Regions from separate parts of the Streptomyces sp. NPDC093065 genome, predicted to be linked through region 1. Evidence: riboswitches for the same ligand, from Rfam matches in the RefSeq annotation. Region 1 holds a riboswitch; each other region holds the start of a gene.
The links. A riboswitch is a leader RNA that binds a small molecule or an ion and turns the genes downstream of it on or off. The one in region 1 is predicted to bind cobalamin.

Region 1 (3,845 bases):
CTCATGGGCCGCAACGGCTCCGGCAAGTCCTCCCTGCTCTGGGCCCTGCAAGGCTCCGGTCCGCGCCGCGCGGGCAGCGTGAAAGTAGACGGGCCAGGCGGCGGAGCCGATCCCCATGCCGTACCCGCCGCGCAGGCCCGCCAGCTCGTCGGCCTGGTCCCGCAGACCCCGGCGGACCTGCTCTACCTGGAGAGCGTCAAGGCGGAACTCGACCAGGCCGACACCGAATCCGCCACCGAGGTGCGAGCCCGCGCCGTCCTGGACCGGCTCGCGCCCGGCATCGACGACGCCACCCACCCCCGCGACCTGTCGGAGGGACAGAAGCTCGCCCTCGTCCTGGCGATCCAGCTCTCCGCCGCGCCGCGCATCGTGCTGCTGGACGAGCCGACCCGCGGACTGGACTACCGGGCCAAGACCGAGCTGATCAGTGTCGTCGACACCCTTGCCGCCGAAGGCCGTGCTGTCGTCATCTCCACCCACGACGTCGAGTTCGCCGCCCGCGCCGCCGACCGTGTCGTCGTCATGGCCGAGGGAGACATCGTCGCCGACGGACCGACCGCCGAAGTCATCGTCGCCTCACCCGTGTTCGCGCCGCAGACCGCGAAAATCCTCGCCCCGCTCCCGTACCTGACGGTCGACCAGGTCAAAGCGGATGTGCGGTCATGACGGCGGTCGCTGTCCGGCTGGGGCCGCGCGTCGGCGTGGTCATGACCCTGGCCGCGTTCCTCGGCCTGGTCGCTTTCTTCTGGCCGTTCGTGGTCGCCCCGGGAACGTTCGGCTCCAGCTACGCGCCCCCGCTCATCTTCGGCGTCCTGCTTGTCCTCGTCCTGTGCGTGGTGCTCTCGGAGATCGCCGAGGGCGGCATCGACTCCAAAGCGCTCGCCATGCTGGGCGTCCTGTCCGCCGTCAACGCCGCCCTGCGCCCGCTTGGCGCCGGAACCGCCGGCATCGAGACCGTCTTCTTCGTCCTGGTCCTCGCCGGACGCGTCTACGGCCCCGGCTTCGGCTTCACCCTGGGCTGCACCTCCCTGTTCGCCTCCGCCCTGATCACCGGCGGGGTCGGGCCGTGGATGCCGTACCAGATGTTCGGCTGCGCCTTCGTCGGGATGCTCGCCGGACTGCTGCCCCGCGCCTCGGGCCGCCGGGAGGTGCTCATGCTCGCCGTCTACGGATCGCTCTCCGGCTACCTCTTCGGTTTCCTCCTCAACCTCTCCTTTTGGCCTTTCTCCCTCGACCCGAACAGCTCCATCGCCTACCTGCCCGGCCTGCCCTTCACCGAGCAGTGGCACCGCTACCTCGCCTTCGACCTCGCCACCTCGCTCGGCTGGGACACGGGTCGGGCGGTCACCAACTTCGTGTGCGTCCTGCTGGCCGGCCCGGCGGTGCTGACGACGTTCCGGCGCGCCGCGCGCAAGGCCCGCTTCCGGGCGCCGGTACGCTTCGCCGCACCCCGTACGGCCGAGTCCGACCCCCACTGACCAGGCATTTTCCACCGAATAGCCGACGACAGTGGATTTACTAGGACGTCCAACTATATAGTCGTGAGCGTAGGCCCGCGGTGCAGGGAAGCCGGTGTGAATCCGGCACGGTCCCGCCACTGTGACCGGGGAGTACGCCGTCGAGCAGTACGCCACTGACGAGAAGGATGTCGGGAAGGCGGACGGCGCGCGCTGATCCGGGAGTCAGGATACCGGCCGCGGGATGTTCCGTGTTGTCCACGAGGATGGAGCTGACACGCATGGCACCGGTGTGCGTTCACGATCCCGGCGGTATCCCAGCGCTGTTCCCGGGCTTTCCCGGCCTCTGACCGTTACCGCCTGACGGCCCCCTTCGCCATACGCGATCTCGCGCCGCCCCGCACCCGCACGCCCCCGCGCCGGTGTGCGGCTGTCCGGCGCGCCATCCGGATCACCTGACGAGAGCAGGCACCCATGGTCCGCGTGCAAGACGTACAAGACCGCGCCCCCGTGCGCGAGCTGACCCACTTCGTCGGCGGCAAGCACACCCCGGGAACCTCCGGCGCCTACGGCGACGTGTACGACCCCAACACCGGCGAGATCCAGGCCCGTGTGCCGCTGGCGAGCCGGGCCGAGACCGAGGCGGCGATCGCCGACGCCGAACGTGCCCAGCGGGAGTGGGGTGCCTGGAATCCCCAGCGCCGAGCCCGGGTCTTGCTGCGCTTCCTCCAGCTCGTCGAGCAGGAGAAGGAGGCGCTGGCCCGGCTGCTGTCGGCCGAGCACGGCAAGACGGTTGCCGACGCCCACGGCGACCTCCAGCGCGGCCTGGAAGTCGTCGAGTTCGCCGCCGGTATTCCGCACCTGCTCAAGGGCGAGTTCACCGACAACGCCGGCACCGGTATCGACGTGCACTCCCTGCGCGCGCCCCTCGGCGTCGTCGCCGGGATCACCCCGTTCAACTTCCCCGCGATGATCCCCCTGTGGAAGGCCGCCCCGGCGCTGGCCTGTGGCAACGCCTTCATCCTCAAGCCCTCGGAGCGGGACCCGTCCGTTCCGCTGCGGCTCGCCGAACTGTTCCTGGAGGCGGGCCTGCCGCCGGGCGTCCTCAACGTCGTCAACGGCGGCCGGGAGGCCGTCGATACCCTCCTCGAAGACCCGCGCGTGGCCGCCCTCGGCTTCGTCGGCTCCACCCCGATCGCCGCGCACGTCTACGCCACCGCCGCGGCCCACGGCAAGCGTGCCCAGTGCTTCGGCGGCGCCAAGAACCACATGATCGTGATGCCGGACGCGGACCTCGACCAGGCCGTCGACGCCCTGATCGGCGCCGGTTACGGATCGGCGGGCGAGCGCTGCATGGCGGTCTCGGTAGCTGTCCCGGTCGGCGAGGAGACCGGCGACGCGCTCGTGGCCCGGCTGAAGGAGCGCATCGGCACCCTGAGGATCAGCCGCAGCGACGACCCCGACGCCGACTTCGGCCCGCTGGTCGGCCAGGACGCCGTCGACCGCGTCCGCTCCTACGTCGACCTCGGCGTCGAGGAGGGCGCGGAACTCGTCGTCGACGGCAGGGACTTCACACTCCCCGGGCACGAGAACGGCTTCTTCGCCGGAGCCTCCCTCTTCGACCGGGTCACCCCGGCCATGCGCATCTACCAGGAGGAGATCTTCGGCCCGGTCCTGTGCGTCGTACGGGCCGCCGACTACGAGGAGGCCCTACGCCTGCCCAGCGAGCACACCTACGGCAACGGCGTCGCGATCTTCACCCGCGACGGCGACACCGCCCGCGACTTCACCCGCCGCGTGAACACCGGCATGGTCGGCGTCAACGTGCCCATCCCGGTCCCGGTCGCCTACCACACCTTCGGAGGCTGGAAGCGCTCCGGCTTCGGCGACCTCAACCAGCACGGCCCCGACGCCATCCGCTTCTACACCCGCACGAAGACGGTCACGTCGCGCTGGCCCGCAGGGCTTCGGGAGGGCGCGAGCTTCACGATCCCGACGATGGGATGAGGGGTGCGATGACTGCCGCTCTGCTCACCGAGGACCAGCAGGCCCTCGTCGAGACCACCCTCGACTTCGCCCAGGACCACCTCGCCCCGCACGCCCTGGACTGGGACCGCGACAAGCACTTCCCCCTCGACGTCCTGCGCAAGGCGGCCGGGCTCGGCCTCGGCGGCGTCTATGTCCGCGAGGAGCACGGCGGTTCGGGGCTGACCCGGTCCGACGGCGTCCTCGTCTTCGAGACCCTCGCCTCCGGCTGCCCGTCCATTGCCGGATACCTCTCCATCCACAACATGGTCGCCTGGATGATCGACCAATATGGTGATCCCGCCCAGCGCGAGCGGTGGCTGCCCCGCCTGTGCGCCATGGAGGACCTCGCCAGCTACTGCC
Region 2 (3,845 bases), on a different contig from region 1:
TCGAAGACCAGGACGCCGTCGGAGCGGGTGAGGCCACTGCCGCCGGACTCCTCGCGTACGTAGACGCCGCCGAGGCCGAGCCCGGCCGCCTTGCGCAGCACGTCCACCGGGAAGTGCTTGTCCCGGTCCCAGTCCAGGGCGTGCGGGGCAAGGTGATCCTGGGCGAAGTCCAGGGTGGTCTCGACGAGGGCCTGCTGGTCCTCAGTGAGCAGGGTGCTGGTCATGGCCGCTCAGCCCATCGTGGGGATCGTGAAGCTCGCGCCCTCCCGCAGGCCGGCGGGCCAGCGCGAGGTGACCGTCTTCGTCCGCGTGTAGAAGCGGATCGCGTCCGGGCCGTGTTGGTTGAGGTCGCCGAAGCCGGAACGCTTCCAGCCGCCGAAGGTGTGGTAGGCGACCGGCACCGGGATGGGCACGTTGACGCCGACCATGCCGGTGTTCACGCGCCGGGTGAAGTCGCGGGCGGTGTCGCCGTCCCGGGTGAAGAGCGCCACGCCGTTGCCGAAGGTGTGCTCGCTGGGCAGGCGCAGCGCCTCCTCGTAGTCGGCGGCGCGCACCACGGACAGCACAGGGCCGAAGATCTCCTCCTGGTAGACGCGCATGGCGGGTGTCACCCGGTCGAAGAGGGAGGCGCCGGCGAAGAAGCCGTTCTCGTGCCCTTCCAGGACGAAGTCCCGCCCGTCCACAACGAGGTCCGCGCCCTCCTCGACGCCGAGGTCGACGTAGGAGCGGACCCGGTCCACGGCGTCCCGGCCGACCAGGGGACCGAAGTCGGCCTCAGGGTCGTCGCTGCGGCCGATCCGCAGCGCGGCGATGCGTTCCTTGAGCCGGGCCACGAGCGCGTCGGCGGTTTCCTCCCCCACCGGGACGGCGACCGAGATCGCCATACACCGCTCCCCCGCCGAGCCGTACCCGGCGCCGATCAGCGCCTCCACGGCCTGGTCGAGGTCGGCGTCCGGCATCACGATCAGGTGGTTCTTGGCGCCGCCGAAGCACTGGGCGCGCTTGCCGTGGGCAGCGGCGGTGGCGTAGACGTGCGCGGCGATCGGAGTGGAGCCGACGAAGCCGAGGGCGGCCACGCGGGGGTCCTCGATGAGGGTGTCGACGGTCTCGCGGGCGCCGTTGACGACGTTGAGGACGCCGGGCGGCAGTCCCGCTTCCAGGAACAGTTCGGCGAGCCGCAGCGGGACGGACGGGTCCCGTTCGGACGGCTTGAGGACGAAGGCGTTGCCGCAGGCCAGCGCGGGGCCGGCCTTCCACAGGGGGATCATCGCGGGGAAGTTGAAGGGGGTGATTCCGGCTACGACGCCGAGCGGGGCGCGCAGGGAGTGGACGTCGATGCCGGTGCCGGCGTTGTCGGTGAACTCTCCCTTGAGGAGGTGCGGAATGCCGGCGGCGAACTCGACGACCTCCAGTCCGCGCTGGATGTCGCCGTGGGCGTCGGCGATCGTCTTGCCGTGCTCGGCGGACAGGAGCCGGGCCAGCGTGTCCTTCTCCTGCTCGACGAGCTGGAGAAAGCGCATCATGACCCGGGCGCGGCGCTGCGGGTTCCATTCGCCCCACTCGCGTTGCGCGTGGACCGCGTCGGCGATGACCACCTCGGTCTCGGCGCGGTTCGCGAGGGGCACCAGGGCCTGCACCTCGCCGGTGTTGGGGTCGTACACCTCGCCGAAGGACCCCGAGGTGCCCGGGGTGCGCTTGCCGCCGACGAAGTGGGTCAACTCGCGCACGGAGGCGCGTTCGTGCTCGCGGACCATGACTGCCTGCTCTCGTCAGGAGGGATCGGGATCCGGGGATGGCGCGCTCACCCCGCACGCGGACGCCGGTGGCGTACGGGTGCCGGGAACGCGGGAACGCTCATGGCCCAAAGCCCTGTCAGACGGGGGGCTCACCAGGGTCGTGGATACACACCGGTGCCATGCGTGTCAGCTCCATCCTCGTGGACAACACGGAACATCCCGCGGCCGGTATCCTGACTCCCGGATCAGCGCGCGCCGTCCGCCTTCCCGACATCCTGCTCGTCAGTGGCGTCCTGCTCGACGGCGTACTCCCCGGTCACAGTGGCGGGACCGTGCCGGAATCACACCGGCTTCCCTGCACCGCGGGCCTTGTGCTCGCGACTATATAGTTGGACGTCCTAGTAAATCCAGTACCGTGAGCGGGTCCCCGGACACGACGGGTCAGCAAGGTTCGGAATCGGCCGTCCGGGGTCCGGCGAAGCGGACCGGAGCGCGGAACCTGGCCTTGCGTGCGGCTCGCCGGAAGGTGGTCAGCACCGCCGGCCCCGCCAGCAGGATGCACACGAGGTTGGTGACGGCCCGCCCGGTGTCCCACCCGAGGGACGTGGCCACGTCGAAGGCGACGTAGCGCTGCCACTGCTCGGTGAAGGGCAGTCCTGGCAGGTAGGCGATGGAGCTGTTCGGGTCCAGGGAGAACGGCCAGAAGGAGAGGTTGAGGAGGAACCCGAAGAGATAGCCGGACAGGGAACCGTAGACGGCCAGCATCAGCACCTCACGACGGCCCGTGGCCCGGGGAAGGAATCCGGCGAGCATCCCGACGAAGGCGCAGCCGAACATCTGGTACGGCATCCACGGCCCGACCCCGCCGGTGATGAGCGCCGAGGCGAACAGCGAGGTGCACCCGAGGGTGAAGCCGAAGCCCGGGCCGTAGACACGGCCGGCCAGGACCAGGACGAAGAAGACGGTCTCGATACCCGCGGTTCCGGCGCCCAGGGGACGCAGGGCCGCGTTCACGGCGGACAGGACGCCCAGCATGGCCAGGGCCTTGGAGTCGATGCCGCCCTCGGCGATCTCCGAGAGGACCACACACAGGACGAGCACCAGGAGCACGCCGAAGATGAGCGGGGGCACGTAGTTCGATCCGAACTTCCCGGGTGCGACGACGAACGGCCAGAAGAAGGCGACGACACCGAGGAACGCCGCCAGGGTCATGACGACGCCGACGCGTGGGGTCAGCCGGATGGCGGCGGTGGTCGTCGTCATGATCGGGCCGCCTTCACCTGGTCGACGGTCAGATAGGGCAGCGGGGCGAGGATCTTCGCCGTCTGGGGCGCGAACACGGGAGAGGAGACGATGACGTCCGGGGTCGGACCGTCGTCGACGACGTCTCCCTCGGCCATGACGACAACGCGGTCGGCGGCGCGGGCGGCGAACTCGACGTCGTGGGTGGAGATCACCACCGTCCTGCCCTCCGCTGCGAGGGCGTTCACGACGCCGATCAGTGCGGTCTTCGCCCGGTAGTCCAGGCCGCGGGTGGGCTCGTCCAGCAGAACGACCTCGGGCGCGGCGGAGAGCTGGATGGCGAGGACGAGGGCGAGCTTCTGTCCCTCCGACAGGTCGCGGGGGTGGGTGGCGTCGTCGATGCCCACGGCGAGCCGGTCCAGCACGATGCGGGCCTTCGTCGTGGTGCCCGACTCGGTGTCCGCCTGGTCGAGCTCCTGCTGCACGCTCTCCAGGTAGAGCAGGTCGGAGGGGGTCTGCGGGACCAGCCCGACGAGTTGACGGGACCGGGTGGCGGGCACGTCGCGCGGATCGGGGCCGTCGGCCGACTTCACCGTCCCGGCGCGGCGCGGGCCCGACCCCTGCAGCGCCCACAGGAGGGAGGACTTGCCGGAGCCGTTGCGGCCCATGAGGGCGGTCACCTCACCCGCGTACAGGTCGAGGTCGACCTCCCGTACGGCGGGAACGCCGCCGTAGGTGACGGTGATGCCGCGCGCCGTCAGGAGCCGGCGCCGCTCGCCGGCCGGGGCCGAGCGGACCGGGTCCGGCGTGCGGGCGGCCAGTTCGGTGCGCAGGGGGGCGGCGGCACGGCGGGCGTCGCGGATCGAC
Region 3 (3,845 bases), on a different contig from region 1:
GTGGAACCGGGGCACCTGCGCGAGCAGGCGCAGGTAGGGGACGTGCAGGGCGTTGCGCGGGCGGGCGAGCAGTCCGGCGGGGCCGCGGGCGCCGGCGTACTCGAGACCGCAGCCCTCGCACCGCACCGACATGCTCATCTCCGACTCCTGCGTGGCCACCCCGAGTTCGTCGAAGAGGCGCAGCAGGTTCGGGTAGGTGCGGCGGTTGTGCACGATGAACCCCGAGTCGACCCGGTGGACGCGGCCGTCGGGGGCCGTCAGGTCGTGGGTGTGGGCGTGCCCGCCGAGGCGGTCGTCGGCTTCGTAGAGGGTGACGCGATGCGCGCGGCCCAGTACGTACGCGGCGGTCAGGCCCGCCACTCCGCTGCCGACGACGGCGGTGCGACGTGCGGCCTCCCCTGCTGCTCGCGGCATTTCGCTGCTCCTCCACCCCACTGTGATCAACGCTTGCGTGGGTAATCCGGAGCCGGGGGGCGTGCGGATTGGAGCGGGTTGCGGACCGCCACCAGTCCGGGGGCGGCCCGGCAACGGATCACCTGGGACGGGCGGGGCCCGGGGAGAACAAGGCAGCGGAAGGGAAGAGGACGGGCATGAGCATGGGCATGGGCGTCGAGCACGATCCGTCGACGGAGGGCGCGCTGCGGGTGCGGCGACGGCCGCACCGGACGCGGGCCGCCGTGCTGGTACTGCACGGCGGCCGGGCCCGGAGCCGCAGCGCGGCACGGCCCTGGCAGCTCGCGGCGCTGCGGATGCACCCGTTCCTGCGGTCGCTGGCGGCGGTCTCCGGCCACGACGACGTGCTCCTCGCCCGGGTTCGTTACCGCAGCCGCGGCTGGAACGGGGGCGCCGCGGAGCCGCTGCGGGACACCCGACGCGCCCTTGAGGAGCTGCACGGCCTCGTCGGTGACGTGCCGGTGGTCCTGCTCGGCCACTCCATGGGCGGCCGGGCGGCCCTGCGCGCGGCGGACGCCGACGGGGTACGCGGCGTGGTGGCCCTGGCGCCCTGGTGCCCGCCGGGCGAGCCCGTCGCCCAGCTGCGCGGCCGGGACGTGCTCCTTCTGCACGGCGACCGCGACCGCGTCACGGACCCCGCCGAGTCCGTCGCGTACGTCTCCCGGGCCCGCGCGGCCGGGGCCCGGGCGGGCATGCTGCTCATGGCGGACGGCGACCACGCCATGCTCCGCCACCACGCCCGCTGGCACCGCACCGCGACCGCTGCCGTCGCCCACCTGATCGCGCCGAAAGCGGCACCTTCCGAGCAGTTCGACCGGGCCTTCGCGGCCGGGCCGCCGGTGCGAGCAGGGCGTCGGCCAAGGCGGACCTCCCGGCTGCCGTAGTGTCCCGTTTGCGGTCGGAGGGTGCCGGGCGGCAGGCTGCCGGTGTGGCCACTTTGCTGATCGTGCATCACACGCCGTCGCCCAACTGCCAGGCGATGCTGGAGTCCGTCGTGTCCGGGGCGAGCGCGCCCGAGATCGAGGGGGTGAGGGTGGTCCGGCGGGCGGCCCTGGCGGCCACGGCCGTCGACGTGCTGGAGGCCGACGGGTTCCTGCTCGGCACTCCGGCCAACCTGGGCTACATGTCGGGTGCGCTCAAGCACTTCTTCGACCAGGTCTACTATCCCTGCCTGGACGAGACGCGTGGCCGTCCCTTCGGTTACTACGTCCACGGGGGCAGCGACACCACCGGCGCGGTGCGCGGCATCGAGTCGGTCGCGACCGGCCTCGGCTGGCAGCGTGCGGCGCCCGCGGTGACCGTGGCCGGTGAGCCCGGCAAGGCCGACCTGCGGGCCTGCTGGGAACTGGGGGCCACCCTCGCCGCCGGCCTGATGGAGGACTGATCCCCGGGCCTTTTCGGCCCGGCGACCGCCGGCTGAGCAGCAGCACCAGCGCGAAGGAGCAGACCGCCCCGGCGAAGGCCCCGCCCGGGACGGACAGCGCACCGCCGCCCACACCGGGCACGACGACCAGGACGGCGCCGGTCGAGGCGCCCGAAGAGACGCCCAGCACGAAGGGGTCGGCGAGCGGGTTGCGCAGCAGGGCTGGAGCACGGCCCCGCACACGGCGAGTCCGGCGCCGCACACCGCGGCGAGGAGGGTGCGCGGCAGCCGCAGGTCCCAGACGACCCCGTCACGCAGCGGGGAGACGTCCCCGGCGGCGGTGCCGGCGCCGAGATGGGCGGCGATCACGGACCACACGTCGGCGACGCCGATGTCCGCCGGACCGATGGTGACGGCGACGGCCACGGAGGCGCACAGGGCGACGACCCCGGCCGCCGCCCACGCCAGGGGCGTGCGGCGGGCAAGGAGGATCCACTGGCGTCGAGGGCTCATGCGCGAAGCCCGTCCGTACGATGCGGCCCGCGCCGCACGCGGCACGGGTGCCAGCAGGTCTTCGGACTCGGGTTCGACCGGGCGGAACGCCTTCCCGGACGGCCTGCGCCGCCCAGTGGCCCGTGCTCCGCCCGTCCCCCTCACCGCTGCGCGTCAGTTCCGGATTCGCACCGGATTCCCTGACCCACCAGGTGAGTTCGACTGGCCTGCGCCGGCTACCACAGGGCCGCCGAGCCCCCGGGGAGCGGGCCACTGCCCGACCCGCTCCCCGGGCCCGAGCGTCAGCTCTTGGGCATGAGGACGGTGTCGATGATGTACACGTTGGCGTTGGCGGTCTTCACGTTGCCGCAGACGACCTGGGCGGAGTCGTCGACCTTGTAGGACTCGCCCGATCCCGAGGTGGTCAGCTTGGACTTCTGCAGCGTGTCGAAGGAACCGTTCTCCAGGTCCTTGGGGGCGAGCTTCTGACCCACCACGTGGTAGGTCAGGATGTCGGTCAGCATCGCCTTGTCATTGAGGACCTTGTCCAGGTCGGCCTTCGGGATCTTGGCGAAGGCGTCGTTGGTCGGCGCGAACACCGTGATGTTCTCGGCGTTGTTGAGCGTGTCGACCAGGCCGGCCTTCTTCACCGCGGACACCAGCGTGGACAGGGCCGGGTTGTTCGAGGCGGCCGTGGCGACCGGGTCCTTTGCCATGCCGTCGAACGAACCGGCGCCCTCCTTCGGCACCGTGGAGCAGGCCGGGCCGAAGGGCTCGTCGGAGTCCGCCATGCCGCCGGAGGTGTCGGCCGACTGGTCGTCGCCCGCCGCGGGGGCCGAGGTGGAGGCCTGCGCGGAGTCCGAGGAGCCGCTGTCGCCGTCGTCGGAACAGGCGGCCAGGGACAGGGGCAGGACGGCGGCCGCGACAACGGCGACGGCGGAGCGGCGAATGCGGGCGTTCATGGAAAATCTCCCTGAAAACGGGCAGCTCGAAGGCTGCGTCGGTGCGGAGTCGTGGTGCGGAGCTGAAGTGGTGTGCGGCGGGCCGCCGAGCAGGCGGTGCCGTTACGTGGCGGCCGGCCGACCCGGATCCGGGGTCAGCCGCCGGTTCGCGGTCGGCACGGTCTCGGTTCTTCCCTCACACGGGGAATCCGGAGCAGGCCCCGGTCCGGATTGGTTCCTCACCCGATCGAGTGAGGAAGTTTCAGGAGAGCACCTGTGACCTGGGGATTTCCCGAAGACGCCACAGGGAGTGAGAGACGGGGAGTGAGAGACCCTCAGAACGGCGTCGAGGCCCGCAGGATGAGGAACATGGTGACGGCGGCGTTCGCGGACGACATCGCCGAGACGGCGGTCCCGGCGGCCGCGGCCCACGCCGCCAGCCCCACGGACGTGAACACCGGGGGCCAGGTGCGCACGGCCGGGGCGGGACCCAGCAGGGCGGCCACCCGGCGGGGCACCGGGCCGGGCGCCGCAAGACCGGCGAGGGTGGCGACGGGGGTGCCGCGGGAGACGAGGGCCGCCTTGCCGATCGCGGT

Region 2: another riboswitch for cobalamin. It lies ahead of ACIQFU_RS25000 (CoA-acylating methylmalonate-semialdehyde dehydrogenase); the one in region 1 lies ahead of ACIQFU_RS18040 (CoA-acylating methylmalonate-semialdehyde dehydrogenase).
Region 3: another riboswitch for cobalamin. It lies ahead of ACIQFU_RS07015 (iron chelate uptake ABC transporter family permease subunit); the one in region 1 lies ahead of ACIQFU_RS18040 (CoA-acylating methylmalonate-semialdehyde dehydrogenase).

What each region holds. Positions count from the first base shown of each region.
Region 1 is NZ_JBIVPJ010000009.1:146,548-150,392, forward strand. It holds gene ACIQFU_RS18030 (ABC transporter ATP-binding protein) at 1-666, shown strand, start outside; gene ACIQFU_RS18035 (ECF transporter S component) at 663-1,478, shown strand; cobalamin riboswitch at 1,520-1,714, shown strand; gene ACIQFU_RS18040 (CoA-acylating methylmalonate-semialdehyde dehydrogenase) at 1,968-3,464, shown strand; gene ACIQFU_RS18045 (acyl-CoA dehydrogenase family protein) at 3,473-3,845, shown strand, end outside.
Region 2 is NZ_JBIVPJ010000015.1:108,216-112,060, forward strand. It holds gene ACIQFU_RS24995 (acyl-CoA dehydrogenase family protein) at 1-224, opposite strand, end outside; gene ACIQFU_RS25000 (CoA-acylating methylmalonate-semialdehyde dehydrogenase) at 231-1,754, opposite strand; cobalamin riboswitch at 1,942-2,123, opposite strand; gene ACIQFU_RS25005 (ECF transporter S component) at 2,178-2,999, opposite strand; gene ACIQFU_RS25010 (ABC transporter ATP-binding protein) at 2,996-3,845, opposite strand, start outside.
Region 3 is NZ_JBIVPJ010000003.1:236,614-240,458, reverse strand. It holds gene ACIQFU_RS07030 (NAD(P)/FAD-dependent oxidoreductase) at 1-414, opposite strand, end outside; gene ACIQFU_RS07025 (alpha/beta fold hydrolase) at 591-1,337, shown strand; gene ACIQFU_RS07020 (flavodoxin family protein) at 1,382-1,837, shown strand; partial or broken gene ACIQFU_RS07015 (iron chelate uptake ABC transporter family permease subunit) at 1,854-2,329, opposite strand; cobalamin riboswitch at 2,364-2,550, opposite strand; gene ACIQFU_RS07010 (fasciclin domain-containing protein) at 2,611-3,270, opposite strand; gene ACIQFU_RS07005 (M56 family metallopeptidase) at 3,585-3,845, opposite strand, start outside.